2 regions of the Kluyvera sp. 142486 genome follow, and region 2 is predicted to be linked to the other one. Evidence: predicted binding sites of a transcription regulator. Region 2 holds the regulator's gene; the other holds the start of a gene.
The links. Region 2 encodes PhoB, which activates phosphate uptake and scavenging genes when phosphate is short. Its sites were predicted from a motif close to CTGTCATAAAACTGNCNNAT; they were not measured.
Positions count from the first base shown of each region.

Region 1: pstS (phosphate ABC transporter substrate-binding protein PstS) is a predicted target of PhoB. The motif match lies at 7,921-7,940, and genes of this name have one in related genera.

Region 1 is NZ_JBKHUI010000017.1:3,552-14,607, reverse strand. It holds gene bglF (PTS beta-glucoside transporter subunit IIABC) at 88-1,947, opposite strand; gene bglG (transcriptional antiterminator BglG) at 2,076-2,912, opposite strand; gene phoU (phosphate signaling complex protein PhoU) at 3,233-3,958, opposite strand; gene pstB (phosphate ABC transporter ATP-binding protein PstB) at 3,972-4,745, opposite strand; partial or broken gene ACLGE8_RS17705 (hypothetical protein) at 4,793-4,885, shown strand; gene pstA (phosphate ABC transporter permease PstA) at 4,882-5,772, opposite strand; gene pstC (phosphate ABC transporter permease PstC) at 5,772-6,731, opposite strand; gene pstS (phosphate ABC transporter substrate-binding protein PstS) at 6,805-7,845, opposite strand; gene glmS (glutamine--fructose-6-phosphate transaminase (isomerizing)) at 8,143-9,972, opposite strand; gene glmU (bifunctional UDP-N-acetylglucosamine diphosphorylase/glucosamine-1-phosphate N-acetyltransferase GlmU) at 10,162-11,056, opposite strand, start outside.
Region 2 is NZ_JBKHUI010000002.1:196,897-207,952, reverse strand. It holds gene rdgC (recombination-associated protein RdgC) at 1-48, opposite strand, end outside; gene mak (fructokinase) at 136-1,038, shown strand; gene sbcC (exonuclease subunit SbcC) at 1,180-4,320, opposite strand; gene sbcD (exonuclease subunit SbcD) at 4,317-5,519, opposite strand; gene phoB (phosphate response regulator transcription factor PhoB) at 5,711-6,400, shown strand; gene phoR (phosphate regulon sensor histidine kinase PhoR) at 6,422-7,717, shown strand; gene brnQ (branched-chain amino acid transporter carrier protein BrnQ) at 8,127-9,446, shown strand; gene proY (proline-specific permease ProY) at 9,575-10,927, shown strand.

The DNA.
Region 1 (11,056 bases), on a different contig from region 2:
ATATAATTAACAGTAAAATATAACGAACTGCCAGACATCATCCATCTAAACAACCACAACGATGGAAATATCCATCCTGGTTTTATGTTATTGAATAATAGTAAGTAACGGCTCCTGAATATTAACAGCATCGGCCTCCATAATAAGAACATCGGTATAATCATCACTATTACTGACTAATACCGGTGTGGTTAAATCAAAACCCGCGGCGGCAATCGCGGTAAGGTCGAAGGTGAGCAGAAGATCCCCCGCTTTGACTTCATCGCCAATATTGATATGGGCAGTAAAATATTGCCCCGCCAGTTTGACCGTATCGATACCCACATGAATCAGAATTTCGCTACCCCCATTGGATTCAATACCAATGGCGTGAAGCGTGGCGAAAAGCGAGCCGATACGCCCATCGACCGGCGATCGAACTTCACCTAGCGTCGGCACAATGGCGACGCCTTTACCCAGCATCCCACTGGCAAAGGTCGCATCGCTTACCGTTGCCAGTTCGACAACGTTTCCACTGAGGGGAGAAATGAGAACTTCCGGGCGGGGAAGCGCTTCCGTTGGGGCCTCAGTCGTCACCGATTTGTCTTTCACCGTCAGATTGAAGATGACAGTTCCGGCGAACGCACCGACTGCCGCAATGGCGGCACCAATTACGCTCGCCCAAACGGTGAAATCGACGCCGGTGGCTGGGATGGTTTGCATGAAGGTGAAGATGCTGGGAATACCGAACGAATACGCTTTTGTTTGTGCAAAACCGATGACCCCAGCGCCAATCGCGCCGCTCACGCAGGCAATAATGAACGGATATTTTCGCGGCAGGTTAACGCCATATACCGCAGGCTCGGTGATCCCAAATAGCCCGGTAATCGCCGCAGAGCCCGCAACGATTTTTTTCTGCCCGTCCCGCTCACCCATAAAGATAGCCAGCGCTGCCCCCACCTGCGCCATGATCGCTGGCATCAGTAACGGCAGCATCGTGTCATAACCCAGAACGGTAAAGTTATTGATGCATAGCGGCACTAATCCCCAGTGCAGGCCAAACATCACAAAGATTTGCCACAGTCCCCCCATCACCGCACCAGCAAACCAGGGCGCAGCATGGTAGAGATAGAGATAACCCGCTGCAATCAGTTCACTCACCCAGGTCGACAGCGGGCCAATCACCAGGAAGGTGACCGGAATAATCACCGCCATGCACAGCAGTGGAGTGAAGAAGTTCTTAATTGCCGAGGGGAGCCAGGCATTAAGCCTTTTCTCCATCAGGCTGCAAAGCCAGGCGGAGAAAATAATCGGGATCACCGATGAGGTGTAATTGATAAAGGTGATCGGCAGACCGAGAAAGTGCAACGCAGTCGGATCCGGCGCCTGTGCGCTCTCAAAAGCACGCAGAACCAGCGGGTGGACCAGCGCGCCGCCAACCACCATGGTCAGGAACGGGTTCCCCCCAAATCGTTTCCCGGCGGTATAGCCAAGAATGATGGGGAAAAAATAGAACAGAGAATCGCTCGCGCTGAACAAGAGCAGGTAGGTACCGCTTTGTTCGCTGGTCCACTGGCACACCAGTGCCACCGCCAACAACCCTTTGAGGATCCCGGTGGCGGCCAGTAAGCCGATTAATGGGGTAAAAATGCCCGAAATGATATAAACAAAACGGCTTAACAGGCCATCTTTACTCTCATCGTCCTGTGCTGCATGTTCAGTAACGCCGAGGCCGATCAGCGCATTCACCGCCGCAAAAACATCGGCAACATGATTACCAATCACCACCTGAAACTGTCCACCACTTTCCACCACCATTATAATTCCAGCGGTGTTTTTTAGCGCTTCAGCCTGCGCCAGGCTGTAGTTTTTTAACTTAAAACGTAAACGCGTGGCACAATGCATCAGGCTGATGATGTTATCCTTGCCCCCAACGCCAGCAACAATCTTTTTGGCTAATTCCTTCATGTGTGATCCTCAACCGCGATGCGGCAATCAAAAAAACCTGAAGAAAATAACCCCCGTGCGGAGATCATCTTCTTCAGGTTTTGCCCGCGATGCGGTAACAATGCTGAAGTTAAAACAGCGATGTATTATTAATGTTCTTTGCGAACCCGTTCGATATTAATTGCGAGAAACATAATTTCTTCAGAGGTTGTTTCTCGCTGATACTGATGTCGAATAAAAACAGCAATGCGTTCAGCGCATATCCATGCTTCAAAATAGTTCTGCTTTATTGTCTGTTGTAATGCCAGATCGTCATCGCCAATTGAGGCATGCTCAAATATACGGTAGGCGAAGAACTTCAGATGCGTTACCAGACGTTGATAACTTAAGCTCTTTTCCTGATACGTAATTCCAAACTGGAATTTAATCAGCTGTAGCAGCTCTCGCATAAGTTGAGTGATTTCTTTGACATCCTCCATATTTCCACTCATCTGGGCGCTCACCAGATGCATCGCAATAAACCCCACTTCATCCTTCGGGAGTTGAACCCCCAGACGCTGATGAATCACCGCCAGCGCCTGCTCCCCCAGCCAAAACTCTTTCGGATAAAGGCGCTGGATATCCCACAACAGGGCATTTGGCAGCACAATGCCCTGTTGTGCACGCGCAATGGCGAACTGGCAGTGATCGGTTAGCGAAATGTAGATACTGTCCTGCAGGTTTCCCAGTTTTTCCCTGGACAGTGCAATGATGACATCACATGTCGCCATCACCTCCGGTGGAATACGGCTTAACAATTCACTTAAATGGCTATTCAGTTCATGGCTGCTTAATGAATATGCTTTCTCAATGCCCGAAGCACTAACATATTCACCGACCCGCTTCTGAAAACCAATACCTCGGCCCATGACCACTTTTTCGCGCTGGTTTTCATCGACAACAACCAGAACGTTATTATTCAAAACTCTGGCGATCTGCATAATCATCTGTATGACCTTTTTTAAAAACAAAAAAAACCCGACATTATCAGTAAAAACTGACGCAATCAGGTTTTGCCTGCATAAGCAGTAACAATCCAGTCATTAATACAGCATTTGAATCTATTTTTATAAATATTAATCGAAATGGATTTTTGTTCTTTCCATATTAAAATGCAACGCCGAGAGTAAGGAAGTGTGATTAACATCCCCGATATCGTATTTGAGATTATTTTAGGAATATATAAATATTTAGATGAGGAATATAAGGATGGGTATTCATTAATATTCCCTCTCTTCAGGTGAAGAGAGGGACGGAAAAAATAGCATTACTCTTTCGGGTCTTTCCCCGCCAGCAGCTTATCCAGCTCATCGCCGCCCACGTGACGGAAGTCTTGCCCCTTCACGAAGTAGAAGATGTATTCGCAGATATTCTGGCAGCGGTCGCCAATACGCTCGATAGAGCGTGCACAGAACAGCGCGGTCAACACGCTTGGAATGGTGCGCGAGTCTTCCATCATGTAGGTCATCAGCTGACGCACGATGCCTTCATATTCCTGGTCAACTTTCTTATCTTCACGATAGATACGCACCGCTTCGTCAAGATCCATGCGCGCGAACGCGTCCAGCACGTCATGCAGCATCTGCACGGTGTGGCGGCCCAGCGATTCCAGGCTCACCAGCAGCGGCTGGTGCTGCTGGGAAAATTTCTCCAGCGCGGTACGGCAGATTTTATCCGCCACGTCACCAATACGTTCCAGCTCGGCGATAGTTTTAATAATCGCCATCACCAGACGCAGATCGCTCGCCGTTGGCTGGCGCTTGGCGATGATGCGCACGCAGGCTTCATCAATCGCCACTTCCATCATGTTGACGTGCTTGTCGCCGTCGATGACGCGCTTCGCCAGTTCGCTATCCTGGTTGTGCATGGCGGTAATCGCATCAGAAAGCTGCTGCTCTACCATGCCACCCATGGTCATCACCTGGGTGCGGATGCTTTCCAGTTCTGCGTTGAACTGGCCGGAAATATGTTTATTGAGGTTTAAATTATCCACAGTTCTCTCCCGATCAACCGTAGCGGCCAGTAATGTAGTCTTCAGTTTGTTTCTTCGCAGGCTTGGTGAACAGATCGTCCGTGTTACTGAACTCAATCAACTCGCCCAGATACATAAATGCCGTGTGGTCGGAGCAACGTGCAGCCTGCTGCATGTTGTGGGTCACGATCACCACGGTGTAATCCTCTTTCAGCTCGGTGATAAGCTCCTCGATACGCCCGGTGGAGATCGGGTCAAGGGCTGAACACGGCTCATCCAGCAGCAGAACTTCCGGGCGAATCGCGATGCCGCGCGCGATGCACAGACGCTGCTGCTGACCACCAGAGAGAGAGTACCCGCTCTGGTGCAGTTTATCTTTGGTTTCATTCCATAATGCGGCCTTGGTCAACGCCCACTGCACGCGTTCGTCCATATCGGTGCGGGAGAGCTTTTCAAACAGGCGCACGCCGAAGGCGATATTGTCATAAATCGACATTGGGAACGGCGTTGGCTTCTGGAACACCATACCCACTTTGGCACGCAGCAGGGCGATATCCTGGGTATTGGTGAGAATATTATCGCCATCCAGCAGAATTTCGCCTTCTGCACGCTGCTCCGGGTACAGTTCAAACATCTTGTTGAAGGTACGCAGCAGCGTCGATTTACCGCAGCCTGACGGGCCGATAAACGCCGTCACCTGGTTTTTGGCGATATCCAGGTTGATGTTCTTCAGGGCATGGAATTTGCCGTAGTAGAAGTTCAGGTCACGTACTGAAATTTTACCCGGGGTAGTGTTCACCATACTCATCTCAATCTCTTCCTCATCCAGCGCCGCATCCGCCACGCCGTAAAATGATGCCTGATGGCGCTACGCTTATCAGGCCTACAAATGTGTTCAACCGTAGGCCGGATAAGGCGTTTACGCCGCCATCCGGCAATTCTTCTTAGCCGTGTTTCTTCTTCGCGAAAATAACGCGCGCCAGAATGTTCAGCAGCAGTACGCACAGAGTGATAATCAGCACCCCAGCCCAGGCCAGTTGCTGCCACTCAGCAAACGGGCTCATCGCAAATTTAAAGATGGTCACCGGCAGGTTGGCGATAGGCTGCATCATATCGGTGCTCCAGAACTGGTTGGAGAGCGCAGTAAACAGCAGCGGAGCCGTTTCACCGGCGATACGCGCAATAGCCAGCAGGATGCCGGTCATAATCCCGGAGATAGACGCTTTCAGCGTAATCGCGGAGATCATTCGCCATTTCGGCGTACCCAGCGCGTAGGCTGCTTCACGCAAGCTATCCGGCACCAGTTTCAGCATGTTCTCGGTGGTACGAATAACGATAGGTACCTGCAGCAGCGCCAGCGCAATCACGCCCGCCCAGCCGGAGAAGTGCTGCATCTGCGCCACCACGATGGTGTAGACGAACAGGCCGACTACGATGGATGGTGCGGAGAGCAGAATGTCGTTAATGAAGCGAATCACTTCAGCAAGCCAGGATTTACGCCCGTACTCCGCCAGGTAGATGCCCGCCATAATGCCCAGTGGGGTACCGATAACGGTCGACCACAGGATCAGCAGGCCGCTGCCCGCCAGGGCGTTAGCCAGACCACCGCCCGCCGTGTTTGGCGGCGGCGTCATTTCAGTAAACAGCGCCAGCGACATACCGTCGATGCCGCGGGTCACGGTAGACATCAGGATCCACACCAGCCAAAACAGGCCGAAGATCATGGTGGCCATCGACAGCGTCAGCGCGATGCGGTTCTTCATGCGGCGACGCGCCTGCATTTTGCGGCGAGACTCCGCCAGCGCTGCGGTGTTTTGCATTTCCAGCGTCGTCATTAGCGTGCCCCCTCGTTTTTCGCCAGGCGCATAATCATAAACTTCGATGCCGCCAGCACGATAAAGGTAATCGCAAACAGGATCAGACCCAGTTCCATCAGCGCAGATACATGCAGACCCGATTCCGCTTCAGCGAATTCATTCGCCAGGGCGGAGGTAATGCTGTTGCCCGGCATATACAGCGATGCGCTGTCGAGCTGGTAGGTGTTACCGATGATAAAGGTCACCGCCATCGTTTCACCCAGCGCGCGGCCCAGGCCGAGCATGACGCCGCCTATGACCCCGTTTTTGGTGAACGGCAGCACGATACGCCAGATAACTTCCCAGGTGGTGCAGCCGATGCCGTAGGCCGACTCTTTCATCATCACCGGGGTTTGTTCGAACACATCACGCATAACGGCGGAGATATACGGGATGATCATGATGGCGAGGATACCCCCTGCCGCCAGGATACCGATACCAAACGCCGGGCCGGAGAACAGCGCACCGACAAACGGAATGTTAGAAAGGATATTGCCGACTGGCTCCTGGAAGTAGGTCGCGAACAGCGGAGCAAAGATAAACAGGCCCCACATGCCGTAAACGATGCTGGGAATGGCCGCCAGCAGTTCAATCGCGATACCTAACGGGCGTTTCAGCCAGTTGGGTGCCAGTTCAGTCAGGAAGAGTGCGATACCGAAGCTCACCGGTACGGCGATCAGCAGCGCGATAAAGGAGGTCACGAGCGTACCGTAAATCGGTACCAGCGCACCGTAGATGTCGTTAGGCGCATCCCACTCTTTGGTCCACAGGAAGGCGAAGCCGAACTTCTCCATACTTGGCCAAGAAGAGATGATCAGGGAGACGATAATCCCGCCCAACATCAATAGCACAATCAGCGCAGCCAGTCTTACCAGCGCGCTGAATATCATGTCACCCTTTTTACCCGGTGGGTTAAAAGCAGGCTTAGTTGCAGCCATAAATCACTCTTTCCAGTTTAAAATCCGCCACGACGCTTACACGTTGCCCGGCGTTTCCGCCGGGCGACAGTAATCAGTACAGCGCTTTACCGCTGCTGTCTTTCACGTTGGTTTTCCATGCAGCACGAACCTGCTCAACCACGCTCTCTGGCAGAGTGGCGTAATCAAGCTCGTTCGCCTGTTTGCCGCCGTTTTTATACGCCCAGTCAAAGAACTTCAGCACTTCAGCACCTTGCTCAGGTTTCTTCTGCTCTTTGTGTACCAGGATGAAGGTGGTGGAGGTAATCGGCCACGCGTTGTCACCTTTCTGGTTAGTCAGGTCCTGCGCGAAGGATTTGCTCCAGTCAACGCCTTTAGCGGCGTTAGCAAAGTTGTCTTCAGTCGGGCTAACCGGCTTGCCATCGGCAGAAACCAGTTTGGTGTAAGCCAGGTTGTTCTGCTTAGCATAAGCATATTCAACGTAGCCGATGGAGCCTGGCAGACGCTGTACGAATGCCGCGATACCGTCGTTACCTTTACCGCCCAAACCGGTCGGCCAGTTTACGGTAGAGCCCGCACCGATTTTGGATTTCCACTCTTCGTTCACTTTAGACAGGTAGCTGGTGAACACGAAAGAGGTACCGGAACCATCAGCACGACGCACAACGGCGATGTTCTGAGAAGGCAGCTTAACGCCCGGGTTCAGTTTGGTGATGGCTTCGTCATCCCACTTCTTGATTTTACCCAGGTAGATGTCACCCAGGGTTTTACCGTCAAGCACCAGCTCGCCGGATTTCAGGCCAGGGATGTTAACAGCCAGAACGACACCGCCGATAACGGTCGGGAACTGGAACAGGCCTTCCTGAGCCAGTTTGTCGTCAGATAGCGGAGCATCAGATGCGCCGAAATCAACGGTGTTAGCGGTAATTTGTTTTACGCCACCGGAGGAGCCGATACCCTGGTAGTTTACTTTGCTACCGGTCTCTTTCTGATAGGTATCTGCCCATTTGGCATACACTGGCGCCGGGAAGGTTGCACCAGCACCCGTCAGGCTTGCTGCAGCTCCAGCTGCGAAAGCGCTCATCGATAAGGTCGCGGCGACAACAGTTGCGACAGTGGTACGCATAACTTTCATAATGTCTCCTGCAAGAATCCGTAAATGATTGTTTAGTGGCTACGAGGAGCAAAATAGGACAAACAGGTGACAGTTATATGTAAGGTTTATTACAGTTTAATGACAACGAAAACCATGCGAAAAACAATATTATTAAACCATTATAAATCAGCTTGTTATAAAAATAATTTACAATGAAATTACAGTAAAATTTTCTTTTTATGACAGCCCAAAAATCACGCTTTATGACAGTTTCTGGTGATAAAAAAAATCCGGCTGTGCCTAAGGCAGAGCCGGATAGTTTTCAGGGTAACGCGATTATTCGACGGTAACCGATTTCGCCAGGTTACGCGGCTGGTCCACATCGGTGCCTTTGATCAGCGCCACGTGGTAAGCCAGCAGCTGCAGCGGCACGGTATAGAAGATAGGCGCAATCACCTCTTCCACATGCGGCATCTCGATGATGTGCATATTGTCGCTATTGCTGAATGCCGCATCTCTGTCGGCAAACACGTACAGCTCACCGCCGCGCGCGCGCACCTCTTCAATGTTGGATTTCAGTTTTTCCAGCAGTTCGTTATTCGGCGCGACCACGATAACCGGCATATCCGCGTCGATAAGCGCCAGCGGGCCGTGTTTCAGCTCGCCCGCGGCATACGCTTCCGCGTGAATGTAGGAGATCTCTTTAAGCTTCAGCGCGCCTTCCAGCGCGATCGGGTACTGATCGCCACGGCCCAGGAACAGCGCGTGATGCTTGTCGGAGAAATCTTCTGCAAGCAGCTCAATACGTTTGTCCTGCGACAGCATCTGCTCAATGCGGCTTGGCAGTGCCTGCAGCGCATGAACAATCTCATGCTCTACGGACGCATCCGCCCCTTTCAGGCGCGCCATCTTCGCCACCAGCATCAGCAGTACCGTTAGCTGGGTGGTGAATGCCTTGGTGGACGCCACGCCAATTTCCGCCCCGGCGTTGGTCATAAGCGCCAGATCGGACTCACGCACCAGCGAGGAGCCCGCAACGTTACAAACCGCCAGCGAGCCAAGATAACCCAGCTCTTTGGTCAAACGCAGGCCGGCCAGCGTGTCGGCGGTTTCGCCAGACTGCGACAGAGTGATGACCAGACTGTTTGGACGCACGGCCGATTTGCGATAGCGGAATTCAGAGGCAATTTCGACGTCGCACGGCACACCGGCCAGTGATTCAAACCAGTAACGCGCGACCATCCCGGAGTTATAGGAAGTGCCGCAGGCGATAATCTGGATATGCTCAACGCGAGATAGCAGCGCGTCGGCCTGTGGGCCCAGCTCGCTGAGATCCACTTCGCCGTGGCTGATACGCCCGGTTAAGGTGTTTTTGATGGCGTTCGGCTGTTCGTAGATCTCTTTCTGCATGTAGTGGCGATAGATACCTTTATCGCCCGCATCGTATTGCAGATTAGATTCGATCTCCTGACGATTTACGCTGGCACCGGACTTGTCGAAGACCGCGACCGAGCGGCGCGTCACTTCGGCGATATCGCCCTCTTCAAGGAAGATGAAGCGACGGGTCACCGGCAGCAGCGCCAGCTGGTCAGAGGCGATAAAGTTCTCACCCATGCCAAGGCCGATAACCAGTGGGCTACCGGAACGCGCAGCCAGCAGCGTGCTTGGGTCGCGGGAGTCCATAATCACCGTGCCGTAGGCACCGCGAAGCTGCGGGATAGCGCGCATCACCGCTTCACGCAGCGTACCGCCCTGTTCCATCTCCCAGTGCACTAAGTGAGCGATCACCTCGGTGTCGGTCGCTGAAACAAAAACATAGCCACGCGCCTGCAGCATTTCGCGCAGCGGTTCATGGTTTTCGATGATGCCGTTATGCACCACCGCAATGTGGTCAGAAACATGCGGATGCGCGTTGCCTTCCGACGGTTCGCCGTGGGTTGCCCAGCGGGTGTGAGCAATACCGGTTCCGCCCACCAGCGGGTGTTCTTCCGCGGCTTGTGACAGCATCTGGACTTTCCCCAGACGACGCAGGCGGGTCATATGACCTTCTGCGTCTACCACGGCCACACCCGCAGAGTCATAACCACGGTATTCCAGACGACGGAGACCTTCGAGAAGGATTTCAGCTACATCACGTTGCGCGACTGCGCCAACAATTCCACACATAGTTTTCTATTCCGATTTTGGCATTATGCCATGCGTTGTCGGTCAACCTGTTGCCCGTATTCCGGGCGCCCCGAGCCTTGTAGAGAGTGGGGTTATTTTTATAGGTACTGCTTTTTGGGCGGGAGATTATGTTATCTCCTCACCCTTGTCTGCCTGATGGCGGCTACGCCTTATCAGGCCTACATAAAACTACTTCTTCTTCACCGGACGCTGCCAGCCTTGCTTGTGTACCTGCGGTACGCGGCTCAGCACCAGTTCGTTATCAGCAACGTCGCGGGTCACGGTAGTACCGGCCGCGATAGTGACACCTTTGCCAATGGTGACCGGCGCCACCAGCTGGCTGTCGGAACCGACAAAGACGTCATCGCCAATAATCGTTTTAAATTTATTGGCGCCATCGTAGTTGCAGGTAATGGTACCCGCGCCGATATTCACGTTGTCGCCAATTTCCGCATCGCCGAGGTAGGTCAGATGACCGGCTTTTGAGCCTTTACCCAGGCGCGCTTTTTTCATTTCGACGAAGTTACCCACGTGTGCGCCTTCCAGCAGCTCAGCGCCAGGACGCAGACGGGCGAACGGGCCGATGGTGCAGGCCGCTTCCAGATGAGCATCTTCCACCACGCTGTACGGGCTGATTTCACAGTCATCGCCGATGGTGGCGTTTTTAATCACGCAGCCTGCGCCGATTTTGACGCGATGGCCCAGCACCACGTTGCCTTCAAGGATAACGTTAGTATCAATTTCGACATCGCGCCCGTGAGACAAAGTGCCACGCAGGTCAAAACGCGCCGGGTCGCGCAGCATCACGCCTGCCAGCAGCAGTTTTTCGGCCTGTTCGGACTGATAAATACGCTCAAGACGGGCAAGCTGCAGGCGGTTATTCACGCCGTCAGTTTCGCTGATACGCGCCGGATGAACCGCGGCAATTTCGCGGCCTTCGTGGTATGCCATGGCGATAATATCGGTGATATAGAACTCGCCCTGTGCATTGTTGTTGTTCAGTTTCGCCAGCCAGCGCTTCAGGTCCGCGCCGTTAGCAATCAGGATACCAGTGTTGATCTCCTGAATCTGACGCTGTGCGTCG
Region 2 (11,056 bases):
GATGTCGCGGCTGAGACGATAAACCATTAAATTTTTGAACCACAGCATGATAATTTCCACGGTGTTGTCGTTAAATCAGCGGGCAATGATAACGAATTGTCCTCGCCCTTGCATTGTTTTAAACAGGAGTTATGAATGCGAATTGGTATCGATCTGGGTGGAACGAAAACCGAAGTCATCGCGCTAAGCGACCAGGGCGAGCAGCTTTATCGTCACCGCTTGCCTACGCCGCGTGATTATCAGCAAACCATTGAGAACATTGCGCATCTTGTTGCTCTCGCCGAAGAGGCGACCGGGCAAACGGGCACGGTTGGCATGGGCATTCCCGGCTCAATTTCCCCCTATACCGGGGTGGTAAAAAACGCCAACTCTACCTGGCTCAACGGTCAGCCGTTTGATAAAGACCTGAGTCGTCGTCTGAATCGCGAGGTGCGACTGGCGAACGATGCTAACTGTCTGGCGGTGTCTGAAGCGGTGGACGGCGCGGCTGCAGGGGCGCAGACGGTGTTTGCGGTGATCATCGGTACCGGCTGTGGCGCGGGCGTAGCGTTGGGCGGCCGCGCGCATATCGGCGGTAACGGCACGGCGGGCGAGTGGGGGCATAATCCGCTGCCGTGGATGAACGACGACGAACTGCGCTTCCGGGCGGAAGTACCGTGTTATTGCGGTAAGCAAGGCTGTATTGAAACCTTTATTTCCGGCACTGGCTTTGCCACTGACTATCAGCGTTTAAGCGGTAATGCACTGAAGGGCAATGAGATTATGCGCTTGGTTGACGAGGGCGATGCGCTGGCGGAGCAGGCGCTTCACCGCTATGAGCAGCGGCTGGCAAAATCGCTGGCGCACGTGGTCAATATTCTTGACCCTGATGTGATTGTGTTGGGCGGGGGAATGAGCAACGTCGAGCGGTTGTATCAGACGGTGCCAGAGTTGGTGAAAGAGTGGGTATTTGGCGGTGAGTGCGAAACGCCGATTCGCAAGGCGCTGCACGGGGACTCCAGCGGGGTACGTGGGGCGGCGTGGCTGTGGCCGGCGTGATTTGCCCCTCACCCTAACCCTCTCTCAAAGGGAGAGGGGACCGTTCGGCGCTGTTTTTCACCTTGTTCCGGAGGGAGAGCGAACCACGCGACGCCACTTTTCACCCTCTCCCTTTGGGAGAGGGCCGGGGTGAGGGAAATCTCACGCTACGCTAAACATGTTATCCAACCGGCTGTAACCCAATCCGTTGATCTTCTTCACCTTAATCTGCACCGGGATCCGCTCCTTCATCGCCTCCACGTGGCTAATCACGCCGATGATTTTGCCGCTGGCGTTGAGCGTATCCAGCGCGTCCAGCGCCGTGTCCAGCGTTTCGCTATCCAGCGTGCCGAACCCTTCATCGAGGAACAGGGAGTCGATGCGCGTTTTATGGCTCACCAGGTCGGAGAGCGCCAGCGCCAGCGAAAGGCTGACGAGGAAGCTTTCGCCGCCGGAGAGGGTTCGGGTATCGCGTACCGCGTCCGCCTGCCAGGTATCGACCACTTCCAGCTCCAGCGCGTCGCTGACTTTACGCTGCAGTAGATAGCGACCGTGCAGGCGGCTGAGCTGTTCGTTGGCGAGCCACACCAGATTATCCAGCGTCAGCCCTTGGGCAAATTTGCGGAACTTATCACCCTCTTTAGAGCCAATCAGCGCGTTCAGATGCGCCCAGTCCTCCAGCGCGGCGCTGGCTTTTTCAATCTCCAGGAACAACGACTGCTGCTGCTGACGGTTCTCTTCATCCTGCTTCAACTGCTGGCGCAGCTCGCCCTGGCGTTCGCTGTTTTCACGCAGCTGGCGGGATATATGCTGGAGCTGCGTCTGTGCATCTGCCAGCGTCAACGCCTCGCTCAGCGTTTCCGGGCGCTGGGTTAGATGGCGCTGTAGTGCCTCTTGCGCCTGTGCCGCTAAGGTCTGGCGCTGCTGATGCTGCGTTTCAAGCGTCTGTTTTAGCTGCTCCAGACGCTGACGTTCATGCTGATCCAACAGCGCACTGAGGAAGTCCTGGCGATCGCTAAAGTGCGATTCGGCAAGCGCCTGGTCGAAGGCCTGTTCGGCCTGCTGCAGACGCTGTTTCTCCTGCGTTTCTTGCTGCTGGAGGGTGTGCCACTGGCTTTCCAGCGACACGCAGTCATGGTGCACCTGCTGCCAGCCGTCGAGCGCGACCGGTTGGGTGTCTTCAGGGTTTTGCACTGCAGGAAGGGTGTCGAGCAGCGGTTGGATCTGCACGAGCTGCTGCTGAATCTCCTGACTCTGCTTTTGCTGCTGCTGCCAGCGCTGGGTATCCGCTTCACGAGCAGCCAGCCAGCGGTGCGCTTCATCGGGCTGCGGAAGGGCAAGGCCGAAGCCGGCGAGCGTCTGGGTAAGCAAAGCGGTACGCTGCGCCAGTTCAGCCTGCTGCAGGGTGTACTGGGTGCGTAGCTCACGGATCTGCGCATCGAGCGTCAGGCGCTGGCTGTAGTGATAGCGCTGCTGTTCGGCCTCTTCCTGCGCTGCCAGCCAGCCGTTGATATCGTCAGCAGGCTGTAGCGTGATATCCAACCCCTGAATGACCGTCTGCCACTGTGATGTAAGTGCTTGCTCTCGCTCATAAAGCGTCTCTAGCTCGGCATTTTCCTGCTGCTGCTGTTTTTCCAGCGCTGCATGCTGACCGCGCAGCGTGGCGCCTTCTTCCGCCAGTTGGGCAACCTCTTTTTCCAGCGCATCGCGGCGGGTTTTGTTGGCATCCGGGGCTAACGCCTGGTACTCCGCCAATGCAGGATGGCTGGTCGAGCCGCACAGCGGGCAGGGCGCGCCTGGCTGCAAACGGGCACGCTCTGCCTCGAGGCGCACAATCGTCGCCTCCAGCTCGCAAATGGCATTCACGTCGTCTCGCTGCTGCTTTTTCTCTTTATAGACCTGACGGAGTTGGGTGAGCCCGGCGGTCAGCGCCTCCAGCTGTTGCTGGCGCTGTTGTTGCGCGTGCAAAAGCTGTTGGCGGCGCGTTTGCAGCGGTATGAACTGTGAATACAGCGCGCTTAGCTGCTGGCGCAGCGGGCGGCTGGCCGCATGCTGGGCGATTTGCCCGGCCACTTCTTCCTGAGTCAGCGTCAGCGCCGAGGGCGGCAGTTGGGCGAGCTGTTTTTCCAGCTCAGCCAGACGCTGCGCAGCGGTCTCCAACTGAGTGCGTTCGCGGGCCTGTTGGCTAAAGGCGCTACGCCAGCCGGTCAGTTCCCCCAGCCAGTGCTGGATGTGTTCGTTTTCCTGCAGCCACTGCTGAAGCTGGGTTTGGCTTTGCTGGAGCGTGGTGGCCTGCTGTTCGGCGCTTAGGCGAATACGGTCACGAAGGCGGCGGGAATCATGTAAGCGAGTATTTACTTGCTCCACCAGCTGGTGGGTTTTTGCCACCGTGGCGGCCTGCTCCTGCAGCTGAGTCCAGCGGGGGCGTAACGCTTCCGCAGGCTGCGCCCGGTTGAGTGCAGCAAGCTGTGGCTGCGCCTCTTCCAGCGCCTGGCGTGCGGCATTGAGCGACTGCTGGTGAATCTTCCCGTCCTGTTCCAGCTCCTGCTGACGGGTGAGCCACTGCTGATGCTGCGCGGCGACGGTCTGTTGCTGTTGCCACTGCTGCTCGTCAGAAGTAAGCGCCTGCAAACTCTGTGATAAGGTCTGCTGCTGCTCTTCGCTCAGCAGCACCACACCGCTGGCCTGCGCCTGAAGCTTTTCCAGCTCGCCGCGCGCCTGCTTATGTTTTTCAAAGACCTGCGCTGAAATCTGGCCATAAATTTCGGTGCCGGTCAGCTCTTCGAGTAACTCGGCGCGCTCTTTCGGTTCGGCGTTGAGGAAGGCGGCAAACTGGCCCTGTGAGAGCATCATCGAGCGGGTGAAACGACCGTAATCGAGGCCGGTCAGCGAGGCGGTCATCTCAAGTTTGTCTTTCACTTTATCCGCCAGAATTTGCCCGTCGCCGCAGCGCGCCAGTTCGACTCTCGGCGCCTGTAGGTTGCCATCCGGCTGGTTGCGGGCGCGGTTCTGGCTCCAGAAAGCGCGGTAGGCCACGCCCTGAACCTCGAACTCAACCTCCGCCAGACATTCGGCGGTGTCGCGGGTCATCAGATCGTTTTGCGACTGGGAGACGTTACTTAAGCGCGGCGTTTTGTGGTACAGCGCCAGGCAGATGGCGTCCAGCAGCGTGGTTTTCCCTGCGCCGGTAGGGCCGGTAATGGCAAACAGACCGTTGCTGGCGAACGGTTCCTGGGTGAAATCAATCTTCCACTCGCCCTTAAGCGAGTTGAGGTTTTTCAGGCGCAGGCTGAGAATTTTCATGGTTGTTCCTCCTCGCCAAGGCTCTGGAGCGTGTCATTAAACAGCGCGTGCAGGCGCTGCTGCTGTGGCTCCTCCAGCGTTTCCAGCGCCAGACGACGCTGAAATACCTCTTCGACGCTCAGCTCGCTCAAGGTTTCGCGCTCAAGGCTTGCCAGAATGCGCTGGCGCTGTTCACGACTGCGGCGCACCAGCAGCACGTCGACCGGCAGATCGTCGGTGATAAGCTGAATTTTACGTTGAATATCATGCAGGTACTCGTCGCTGGTGATTTCAATATCCACCCAGGTGCTCGGCTCTGCGGCGGCATCGCGCCATTCGGCGAGCTGGGCGCTGATAGCGTCAAAATCGCCCTTGATCACCGCCAGCGGCTGAGTTACGGGCACGGTAAGCGGCGTGACCTCGGCAAGCTTGCCGTCGGCGAAGCTCACCAGATTGACGCTTTTGGCTTTGCCGGTTTCATCAAAGCTGAGGGCGATAGGCGAACCGCTGTAGCGAATATGCTCGCTGCCGCCGATTTTCTGCGCCCGGTGGATGTGGCCCAGCGCGATATAGTCGGCGGGCGGGAAGTGTTGCGCCGGAAACGCGTCCAGTGTGCCAATATAAATGTCGCGTACCGCGTCACTTTTGCTGGCCCCGACGGTGGTCAGATGGCCGCTGGCGATAATCGGCAGCGTGGCATCGCCGCGCAGTTCGCAGGCCTGCTGGTATTGCTGTTGGTAATAATCGGTAATGCTCGCCAGCACCTGCTGGACTTTTTCGCCGCCGGAAAGCCCCGCCTGGCTGGTAATAATGTCGCGCGGGCGCAGGAACGGCACCGGGCAGAACACCGCGCCGGGCGTACCGTCGCGGCGGTTCAGAATAAAGGGTTCATGGCCGGCGCTGGCGATTACCGTGGTATTCAGAAATGAGAGAATATCGCGGGATTCATTTAGCGTCGCCACGGAGTCGTGGTTGCCCGCCAGCACCACAAGATGGCAGCCGGTCTGCTGCAAATTGACCACAAATCGGTTGTACAGTTCGCGCGCGTAGCTTGGCGGGGAGCCGGTATCGAAGATATCGCCCGCCACAATAATGGCATCCACCTGCTCCTGTTCGGCGGTGGTGAGCAGCCAGTTCAGGAACGCGTCGTGTTCAGCCGCGCGGCTTTTGCTGTAGAAGTTCTGGCCAAGGTGCCAGTCCGAAGTGTGGATGATGCGCATAGCGGTTCCGTGAGAAGTGGCGTAAAGTTGATTATAAACATCAGCCTACGTTGAGGTCGATGAGCGCGTTTTGCGTGTGTCATAAACGGTAAACCGCGATCATCTAACGGTCATGTTTTTCATAAATCTGTCATAAATCTGACGCATAATGACGCCGTATATAATACTGATGTCTAAAAACAGGGCAAATAATGGCAAGACGTATTCTGGTCGTTGAAGATGAAGCGCCAATCCGCGAGATGGTCTGTTTCGTTCTGGAGCAAAATGGTTTTCAGCCGGTGGAAGCAGAAGATTACGATACCGCTATCAGCAAACTGAATGAACCCTGGCCCGACCTTATTCTGCTCGACTGGATGTTACCGGGCGGCTCGGGACTGCAATTTATTAAGCATATCAAACGTGAAGCGCTGACGCGTGACATTCCGGTGGTGATGCTGACCGCCCGTGGTGAAGAAGAAGACCGCGTGCGGGGCCTCGAAACCGGCGCCGACGATTACATCACCAAACCGTTCTCGCCAAAAGAGCTGGTCGCCCGTATTAAAGCGGTGATGCGCCGTATTTCGCCGATGGCGGTGGAAGAGGTCATTGAGATGCAGGGGCTGAGCCTTGACCCGACCTCTCACCGCGTGATGACCGGTGAAAACCCGCTGGATATGGGGCCAACCGAATTTAAGCTGCTGCATTTCTTTATGACGCACCCGGAGCGCGTGTATAGCCGCGAACAGCTGCTGAACCACGTCTGGGGAACCAACGTTTATGTTGAAGACCGTACCGTCGACGTGCATATTCGTCGTCTGCGTAAGGCGCTGGAACACAGTGGTCATGACCGCATGGTGCAAACCGTTCGCGGCACGGGTTATCGTTTCTCTGCCCGTTTCTAATTTTTGACAGGAGTGTGACGCGTGCTGGAACGGCTGTCATGGAAAAGGCTGGTGCTGGAGCTGCTGTTATGCTGTCTCCCTGCCGCGATACTGGGACTGATTTTTGGTTATCTGCCGTGGTTTTTACTGGCGGCGGTGACCGGACTGCTCATCTGGCATTTCTGGAATTTACTGCGACTCTCCTGGTGGCTTTGGGTCGACCGAAGTATGACCCCTCCGCCGGGGCGCGGCAGCTGGGAGCCCTTGCTCTATGGGCTCAACCAGATGCAGCTGCGTAATAAAAAACGCCGCCGCGAGCTGGGTAATCTGATTAAGCGCTTTCGGAGCGGCGCTGAGTCGTTGCCGGATGCGGTGGTGCTTACCACCGAAGAGGGGGCCATTTTCTGGTGTAATGGTCTGGCCCAGCAGCTGCTGGGGCTTCGCTGGCCCGACGATAGCGGGCAGAACATCCTCAACCTGCTGCGTTACCCCGAATTTACCCAACACCTCAAAAAGCGCGATTTCTTAAAGCCGTTACATCTGGTGCTGAACAGCGGTCGCCATCTGGAGATCCGGGTGATGCCGTACACCGACCGTCAGCTGCTGATGGTGGCGCGCGACGTTACGCAGATGCATCAGCTGGAAGGAGCGCGGCGGAACTTCTTCGCCAACGTTAGCCATGAGTTGCGCACGCCGTTGACCGTGCTGCAGGGCTACCTGGAGATGATGCAGGAGCAGGTGCTGGAAGGGAATGTGCGTGAGAAAGCGCTCCACACCATGCGTGAGCAAACGCAGCGGATGGAAGGGCTGGTGCGACAGCTGCTGACGCTCTCTAAAATCGAGGCTTCACCGACGCTGGCGCTGAACGAGAAGATTGATGTGCCGATGATGCTGAAGGTGGTGGAGCGCGAGGCGCAGACGCTCAGCCAGCATAAGCACCAGTTCCACTTTGAGATTGATGAGACGCTAAAAGCGCTGGGTAACGAAGAACAACTGCGAAGCGCGATGTCGAACCTGGTCTATAACGCGGTAAATCATACCCCGGAAGGCACGTTGATTACCGTACGCTGGCAGCGCGCACCGCACGGAGCGTTGTTCAGCGTAGAGGATAATGGTCCGGGTATTGCGCCTGAGCACCTGCCAAGGCTGACCGAGCGTTTTTATCGCGTTGATAAAGCGCGTTCGCGGCAGACCGGCGGCAGCGGTTTGGGGCTGGCAATTGTTAAACATGCGGTTAATCATCACGACAGCCGGCTGGATATTACCAGCACGCTGGGCAAAGGTTCGTGTTTCAGTTTCCTGCTGCCGGAACGTTTAATTGCCAGAAATAGCGAGTAATTTCGCGCTTGTCAGCTTAACTTTCCACAGACCAGCCTCGGCTGGTCTGTTTGCTTTGCAGTCAAGTTAACGTCGCCTGATTATCGAACGTCTGATTATTTTTTGTTCGCATGATAAGCCGGATGTTTTTCTTAAATCCAGTTAATAAGTCTGGTTAATTTTTCACTATCGATATAATCATCTGGTTTTGCGATCCCGTGTTGCTTTAAAACGTTATAAGCGTTTAAATTGGCCCCCATGCAGTCGTAAACAGACTGTATATTCGCGGTAAATCAAAAAACTATTCTTCTCTACGCCGCGAAGGGAGCATATCCCGCTGAGTTTGTTGTTGGTTTCCTCTGCATCATTCCACAGGGGCCGACACGATAAATTTGTTTTACAACACCACATCCACAGGCAGTAGTTACATATGACCCATCAATTGAAATCGCGTGACATCATCGCTCTGGGCTTTATGACCTTTGCGTTGTTCGTTGGCGCAGGCAACATCATTTTCCCTCCTATGGTTGGTTTGCAGGCCGGTCCTCACGTCTGGACTGCCGCTATCGGCTTCCTGATTACCGCCGTTGGTCTTCCGGTACTGACCGTAGTCGCGCTGGCAAAAGTGGGCGGCGGTGTAGATAGCCTGAGCACGCCAATTGGTAAAGTGGCGGGCGTATTGCTTGCTACCGTCTGCTACCTCGCGGTAGGTCCGCTGTTTGCGACCCCGCGTACCGCGACCGTCTCGTTTGAAATCGGTATCGCGCCGCTGACTGGCAGCGGTGAACTGCCGCTGTTCATCTACAGCGTTATCTATTTCGCGCTGGTGATTCTGGTGTCGCTCTATCCGGGTAAACTGCTGGATACCGTGGGTAACTTCCTGGCGCCGCTGAAAATCCTGGCGCTGATTGTGCTGTCCGTTGCCGCCGTGATGTGGCCGGCTGGCCCAATTAGCCACGCGATGGAAGCCTATGAAACCGCTGCGTTCTCCAACGGCTTCGTTAACGGCTACCTGACCATGGATACGCTGGGCGCAATGGTGTTTGGTATCGTTATCGTAAACGCCGCGCGTTCCCGCGGTGTGACCGAAGCACGTCTGCTGACCCGCTATACCATCTGGGCTGGCTTGATGGCCGGTATCGGCCTGACGCTGCTGTACCTGGCGCTGTTCCGTCTGGGCTCCGACAGCGCGACGCTGGTCGATCAGAACGCCAACGGTGCCGCTATTCTGCATGCCTATGTACAGCACACCTTCGGCGGTGCGGGCAGCTTTATGCTGGCGGCCTTAATCTTCATCGCCTGTCTGGTAACCGCGGTGGGCCTGACCTGTGCTTGTGCTGAGTTCTTCGCGCAGTATCTGCCGTTCTCTTACCGCACGCTGGTGTTTATCCTCGGTCTGTTCTCCATGGCGGTGTCGAATCTGGGGCTGAGCCACCTGATTCAAATCTCTATTCCGGTGCTGACCGCGATTTATCCGCCATGTATCGCACTCGTAGTGCTGAGTTTTACCCGCAATTGGTGGCATAATTCGGGCCGCGTTATTGCACCACCGATGTTTATCAGCCTGGTATTTGGTATCCTTGACGGCATCAAAGCCTCTGCCTTTGCGGATGTGCTGCCAGCGTGGACTGCCCGTTTACCGATGGCCGAGCAAGGCCTTGCATGGCTGATGCCGACGGTTGTGATGGCGGTTCTGGCGATTATCTGGGACCGTACAGCAGGTCGTCAGGTGACATCAAGCGCCCACTAATCGGCGTTTGCATCAAGGTGTTTTAACCACGGAACGTGATGTTCCGTGGTTTTTTATTTTGGGTACTTTCACCTAAGTCGTTCGCGTTGCGGCGCGATGATGATGGGTATGACATGGCACTGGAAACGATGGAAAACAACAAGCTGAAGCGCGGGTTAAGCACCCGACACATTCGCTTTATGGCCCTCGGATCGGCCATTGGTACGGGGCTGTTCTACGGCTCTGCCGATGCGATTAAGATGGCTGGGCCTAGCGTTCTGCTGGCCTATATTATTGGCGGCGTTGCCGCGTATATCATCATGCGTGCGCTGGGCGAAATGTCCGTGCACAACCCTTCTGCAAGCTCCTTCTCTCGCTACGCGCAGGATAACCTGGGTCCGCTGGCGGGCTACATCACCGGCTGGACCTACTGCTTTGAGATCCTGATTGTGGCGATAGCTGACGTCACCGCCTTCGGTATCTACATGGGCGTCTGGTTCCCGGCGGTACCACACTGGATATGGGTGCTCAGCGTGGTGCTGATTATCTGCGCCATCAACCTGATGAGCGTGAAGGTGTTCGGTGAACTGGAGTTCTGGTTCTCGTTCTTCAAAGTCGCCACCATTATCATCATGATTGTCGCCGGTTTTGGCATCATTATCTGGGGTATTGGTAACGGCGGGCAGCCAACGGGGATTCATAACCTGTGGAGCAACGGCGGATTCTTCAGTAACGGCTGGCTCGGTATGGTGATGTCGCTACAGATGGTGATGTTCGCCTACGGCGGTATCGAGATTATCGGTATTACCGCTGGTGAAGCGAAAGACCCGCAGACCTCTATTCCACGCGCGATCAACTCCGTGCCGATGCGAATTCTGGTGTTCTACGTAGGTACGCTGTTCGTCATTATGTCCATTTACCCGTGGAACCAGGTCGGCACTAACGGTAGCCCGTTTGTGATGACCTTCCAGCATCTGGGGATCACCTTCGCAGCCAGCATCCTCAACTTTGTGGTACTGACCGCGTCGCTGTCGGCGATTAACTCCGATGTATTCGGCGTGGGTCGTATGCTGCACGGTATGGCTGAGCAGGGCAGCGCGCCGAAGGTGTTCGCGAAAACCTCCCGTCGCGGTATTCCGTGGGTGACGGTGATGGTGATGACCATCGCGCTGCTGTTTGCGGTGTACCTCAACTACATCATGCCGGAAAACGTCTTCCTGGTGATTGCGTCGCTGGCGACCTTCGCCACCGTGTGGGTGTGGATTATGATCCTGCTCTCGCAGGTAGCTTTCCGTCGCCGCCTGTCGGCTGATGAAATCAAAGCGCTGAAGTTTAAAGTGCCTGGCGGCGTGGCGACGACTATTGTCGGTATCGTCTTCCTGGTCTTTATTATCGCGCTGATTGGTTACCACCCGGATACCCGCATTTCTCTGTACGTGGGCTTTGCGTGGATCCTGCTGCTGTTAGTCGGCTGGGCATTTAAAACCCGTCGCAGCAAGTAATCTCCTCTATCACGTAGCCCGGACGAGGTGCGCTAGCACCGACTCCGGGGCTTTCCCTGCGTTGCATCGTTCGGCCGGGTTACAACGTTTTTGACCCTCCATTCTCCGCCCCCGTCCTCCTCCCTACAA